2 regions of the Thioalkalivibrio sp. AKL17 genome follow, and region 1 is predicted to be linked to the other one. Evidence: riboswitches for the same ligand, from Rfam matches in the RefSeq annotation. Region 1 holds a riboswitch; the other holds the start of a gene.
What was found. Region 1 has a riboswitch for cobalamin ahead of D577_RS0107940 (porin). Riboswitches for the same ligand answer to the same signal wherever they lie in the genome.
Positions count from the first base shown of each region.

Region 2: another riboswitch for cobalamin. It lies ahead of D577_RS0112855 (TonB-dependent siderophore receptor); the one in region 1 lies ahead of D577_RS0107940 (porin).

Region 1 covers NZ_KB898766.1:383,103-386,060, reverse strand. The annotation lists gene D577_RS0107945 (cytochrome-c peroxidase) at 1-577, opposite strand, end outside; cobalamin riboswitch at 751-983, shown strand; gene D577_RS0107940 (porin) at 1,379-2,494, shown strand; gene D577_RS0107935 (cytochrome c) at 2,514-2,958, shown strand, end outside.
Region 2 covers NZ_KB898772.1:44,210-47,167, reverse strand. The annotation lists gene D577_RS0112865 (heme-binding protein) at 23-526, opposite strand; gene D577_RS0112860 (hypothetical protein) at 683-1,171, opposite strand; cobalamin riboswitch at 1,670-1,924, shown strand; gene D577_RS0112855 (TonB-dependent siderophore receptor) at 2,061-2,958, shown strand, end outside.

The sequences.
Region 1 (2,958 bases):
TCAGGGTGCGCTGGAACGAAGCCAGGGCCTTGGCCACGTGATCGGTGTTCACGACGTTGTCGCCGTCATAGTCCGGGTACGCCGCGTCGAACATCTCGATGTACTCGGGGAACTCCTCCAGGCGCGCGATCGCCTCTTCCAGCGGCATCGCCATTTCCACGGCGTCCTGGATCGGACCCAGGGCCTGGCCTTCCAGGTCATCTTCGCGGCCGTCCCAGAACTGGGCCTCGAAGAAGCCGGAGTTCAGCACCGTCGGACTGTTGCGCTCGCCGACCTGGCCGTCGTGGCCGACCGCGCGCGGGATGCGGTCGCCCCAGCCCAGCGCCGGGTTGTGGCAGGTGGCGCAGGAGATCACGCCCGAGCTGGAGATCCGCGGCTCGAAGAACAGGAACTTGCCCAGCTCCACTTTCTCGTCGGTCAGGGAATTGTCGGCCGGGATCGGCGGCAGGGCCGGCAGCGGCTCGAACATGTCACGGTATTCGTCGTAGTCACCGGCGAACGCGGGGGCGGACAGCCCCAGGGCCACCGCAGTACAGGCCGACAGCAGCAGGCCACGGAAGATGCGGTTGTTCTGCATGGTGCACTCCTTTTTATTTTGGCGGACACATCCCCTGCCGGGGCGCGGAAGAGAATGCGTGGACTCAGTCTAAAAGAAGTGTTTGCTGTAGAAGGGCCCCTGGCAGCGTAATCCCGCTTAAAGTTGACACGGATCAACCTGTCGGCGATTTGCAGCGACGCCTCCCCCCGGTTAGAGTCCGCTCGCCTTCAGGTGCCCCGGCGTTGTAACGCCGGGGATAATCGGGAAGCCGGTGCGTGAATGAACGTTCGCAATGCCGGCACTGCCCCCGCAACGGTAGGCGGAGACAGGCGGATCCAGTGCCACTGCGGCGCATCCACGGGATGCCCGCGGGAAGGCGATCCGCCCGGGATGCCCTGCACCCCCTTCGCGAGTCCGGAGACCGGCCTGGAGGAAACCCGACGCCGCGGCGGGCGGCCGAGCGGGACGGGGCCGGCGTGTCCGCCCCCTTCCCCCTGCTCCCTTGCCCGACTGCCGGCGTCGTTTCATCCACGGCGTGCGGGGTCGCGCGCCCGGGGAGACACTGATTGCATCGCACGCCCGCGCTCGAGTCGCTTTTGCGTGCGAACAAGGCGCGGTGACCGCCGTGCAGTCATTCTGCACAAGGGAGCCGCAACGCCGTGCGCGCGCAAAAGCGGCCGAGCCCCTTCGGGGTTGGTGCCTCATGTTCCCCGGTCCTGCGTTGCGCCGCTTGCGGGTAGAACCACTACCCGCTGCACGACGCGCCTTGTCTCGGAAAACAGGAGGTACCAACGCGGGCGTGCGATGCAATCAGTGTCTCCCCAAGGGAGCATCACAACAATGAAAGCTATCCATCTCCGACCGGGGCGGCCTGCCGTGCCGGCCCTGGCTACCCTGTGCCTGGTGACGGCCACGGGCATCGCGCCGGCGCAGGCCGGTTTCGAATTCGGCGACGCGGAGGACGACCTGCAGGTCACCCTGGACCCGCTGATCCTGGGCCGCTACAGCTACGAACATGATCCGGACGACTCCAGCAGCGAATTCGATTTCCGGCGCGCCTGGCTGGACACCTCGGGCACCCTGTTTCACCCCGAACTGAGCTTTCGCCTGCAGCCGGATTTCAGCAACGGCGAGGTGTCCATGCGTGACGTCTGGCTGGAATACGGCCCGGGCGAATCGCTGAGCCTGCGGGCGGGCCAGTTCACCGTGCCTTTCGGCCTGGCGCGGGACATCGGCGGTCCCAACCGCCTGTTCACCGAACTGAGCATCGCCGGCAACCAGTTCGAGATCCCGGCCGGACGCGATACCGGGCTCGCCCTGCTGGGTGGCGCGGGCGACGACCGTGCCTGGGCGGTCGGGATATTCGATGGCCGCGGCCGTCTCGATCAGCGCGACGACCGGCCCTCCACCTCCGGACACCTGTTCAGCGCCCGCGGCGCCTGGGCCCCGGTGGGGTCGGTCCCGCGCGACAACACCACGGTGGGCCGGGCCGTGGAGCGAACCGTAGCCCTGGGCGCCGGCCTGCAGGCCGCCAGCCGCAACCACCTGCGTGACTGGAGCCGCGGGCAGGAAGACACGGTCGACCGGCAGCGCGCCGACTGGGTCACCGCCACCGCCGACGCGGTGGTCAAGTTCGGCCATACCTCGCTGTCGCTAGCGGCCTTCCGCCGCGATGTCTCCCCCGACCGCACCGCGAGCTACCACGACCTGGGGGCCGAACTGGAACTGGCGCAGTCGCTGCCGCTGGAGGGCCTCGAGTTCGCCGCCCGCCACGCGGTACTGCGCCACGACGCCGGCGACGATCTGGACGGGGACGAGCGCTGGCAGCGCGAATGGGGCGCCGGCCTCAACTGGTACCACCGGGGGCAGCGGCAGAAGACCCAGCTCATGTGGCTGGACCGCGACACCGACACCTCGAACTGGCAGCTGCACCTGCAGCACCAGTTCCGCTTCTGAACGAACAGGGAGAATCGCCATGAAACGGATGCCATCCACGCGCCGGCCGCTGACGGCCGGCCTGTCGCTGGTCCTGCTGCTCGCAGCGACCGGTACCGCCGGCGCGGAAGACGAGATCAGCGTGCCGATGCCGGGCCCCTGGGGCGAAGACTACGCGGAGACCCTGGACGACCCGGCCGGTGTGGACGCCACCGAGGCCTTCCAGCGCTTCCGTCAGCAGAACATGCAGGGCACCTCGGCCACCTACCGCAGCATCGAGCAGATCCTGCGCTACGACGCACCGTTCGCCGAACGTCTGCCCGAGCTGGCCGACGAACTCGCGCGCGGGGCCGCCGACATCGACACCTGGTTCGCCCGCGAGACACCGGCGCCCGACGGCGAACCCGGGACCCTGCCCGCGGCCTGGGAGGACCCGGAGTTCGCCGACTACAAGGCGGCGTACCGCGAGGCCACCACTGAACTGC
Region 2 (2,958 bases), on a different contig from region 1:
GGCAGGGCCGGGTGATGCACCGTCAGAGCAGATCGTCCTGGATGGCGTCGATCGCATCCATGGCGCACTGGTGGTCGACCTCGCCGCTGGGACTGCCCGACACCCCGATGCCCGCGACGATGCGCCCGTCGGAGGTGACCTGAGCGCCGCCGCCGAGGATGGTGACGTTGGGCAGGTGCTGGATGCCGTAGCTGACCTCGCCCGGGAAGGCATCATCGCGCAGCCCCAGCGTATCGGTACGGAAGCTGACCGCCGTCCAGGCCTTGCTCTGTGCAGTGCCAACGGTGTGCGGACCGGCGAACCGATCCCGCTTGAGAGCCTGGGTCGTCCCGAAGCGGTCGACCACCGCCGCGGTCACCTGTGCGTTGCGATCACGACAGGCATCCACCGCGGCCTCGACGGCCTTGGTCGCGATTTCGGGTGTCAGGCTGGGTGTGTTGAACGTGGCCGAATCGGCGTGAAGGGGTGCGGCGGCCAGCGCCATCAGGGCCCCCGTTGCAAGTGCAGCTCCAATTGAACGGGTCATCTTCAACCTCCGGGGTTGGTGTAGTTCACCTGTCGATGTAGATGGTTTTCGGGCTTTTCGCAAACGAAGAAACCGAAGGACAAGGGCAACCCGAGAGGCTCAACTGCGGCGGGACACCACCCTGCCCGGGCGATGGCCCCGCGATTCCGTCTCCGTTCAGGCCACCTGACCGATCCGTTCGGAAACCGGTTCATCCGCCATCGGCGGATACTGGCTGGCCACCTCCCGGGCCGCCAGCAGAAAGGTGTTCACAAGCGTGGCGTGCTGCCGCAGCTTTTGCTCCAGATCCGGATCTTCGCTGACTTCGTCCACGACCACGCCATCCGGCCGCTCCTCCACGTGCACTTCGATGCGGCCGCGCTGTGCAAAAAGGGTGCGATACAGCGGATCACGATCGCGCAGGTGGGCGCTCTCGCGCAGCCGCCGATGCAGCTCCGGGACGTGAACGCGCAGTAACGCGGCCAGTTCAGGGTCCGTTGCCGTCGTCACCGTCCGGGTACCCCCCTCGATGAACTCCAGCTCCCTCCGGATTGCGTCGTGGGACTCCAGCAGGCGCTGAAAGACCACCTGCTCACGCTCGTGCTGCTTGCGGGCTTCGGCGTCCAGGTGACCGCCGCAATCGATCATTCTCGGGTGCATCGTCATGGTCTGTCGGCCTCTTGCTGATGATCCTGCCCGGAAGAAGCAATCTCCCTGCCAACTCGTATTTCCCACCATGACGCGGCCACATGCCGATGCCGCCGATCCGGTAACGCTCTGAACTGCGAATATTGGCAGCTGCTAATACCCGAAAATGCCACCCGTGACACCCGAACGCTCGCAAGTCACTGTCAGAAGGGAAAAACCATCTCCAAAAATTTTCGAATATGGATTGATTCCAATTTGCGGCCGTGTATAATTCCCATTGTCGAGTCGACGGCAGCTCAGCGTCGGTTCGCCATGCAGGGGCCCCCTGGCCCCTTCTCTCCTCCATCTCTTCTGGATTTTGCCGTCGGCTCTCGGTGCCCCCCGCACCGACCCGGCGGCCCTTTTTTAATCCATCCGAACGGATCCCAATGCAAACCACATGCCAGGCACTGGCCGCGGCCGCGACCGTGGGTCACCCGGACACTGTTGGTTTGACACAACACATTAGTTCTCACTAATATTTCGCCTCCCCCGGGTGCTTCGTCGCCATCCCGACGACGAGTGAAACGGGAAGTCCGGTGCGTGCCCGGCCTCGACCTGCGCACAAGTCCGGCGCTGCCCCCGCAACGGTAGGCGGGTCACGGCAGACCCATGCGAACCACTGCGAAGAACGCGTCCGTTCAGGGCGTGCTTCGCGGGAAGGTGGTCTGCCCCGGAGCCAACGGCTCCAGCCCGCGAGCCCGGAGACCGGCCCGGAGGACAACGGAGAACCGCGGGGAGCGGTATCACCGGGCGGATCGGCATCGCTGCGCATCGGTTCACGACGCGCCGACGATGGCGCACGCCCGCCCCCCGCGGTCGACACCCACGACCACGGCGCACGGGCGGTGCGCAAAGAGAGTTCGCAATGTTCCCGAAGAAGAGATTTCCCGCGGCCCTGCTGGGCGGTGCCGCGGCCGTGCCCTTGTTGCTGGCGGCACCGCCGGCAACCGGCGAAGAAGACCCCGACGATTCCGCACGGGTACTGCCACAGGTCACCGTAACGGCGGCCACCCGCACCGAGCGTCTGGTGGAGAACACGCCCGCCTCCACCGAAGTGATCACCGGCAAGGACATCCGTCGCAGCGGGGCGACCATGCTGGACGAGGCCCTGCAGGCCGGATCCAGCCTGTTTACCGGTGCCGACGGCAACCGCTTCTCGATCCGCGGCGGCGGCCGCGCGGACATCATCTACATGCTGGATGGCCGTCGGGTCAGCGGCACGTCCGGCCGGGGGTTCGAGCTCAACCGCATCCCGGTCAGCCACGTGGAGCGCATCGAGATCGTGAAGGGCCCCGGCAGCGTGGTGTACGGCTCGGATGCGGTGGCCGGCGTGATCAACGTGATCACCCGCCAGCCGGATGCGGGCTTCGAAGGCAGCGTGGAGCTGCAGAGCGGCATGCCCGCCAGCGCCGATGGCGGGGAGCGCATCAACGGTTCGCTGTTTCTGGGCGGCGGCACCCGCGACACCCGGTTCCGGCTGCTGGCGGATGTGCTGGACCGCGAGGCCTATTCCGAAGACGCCACGGCCGACGTGCGCATCCCCGAGCAGGGCGACCGGGTGCGGCCGTCGGAGTCCGGCGCGCTGGAGGATGACCACGCGATCCAGGACCGCTATGCCTTCGACGAGGACCGCCGCGAGAGCGCGCGGGTCTACAACCTGCGCGCCGGCGTCAGCCACTGGTTCACCGACGACTTCAACGTGGAGCTGGAGGCCGGCCTGCTGCGCGAAGAGCGCGAGCGGCGCTTCCTGCACGAGCGCCCGC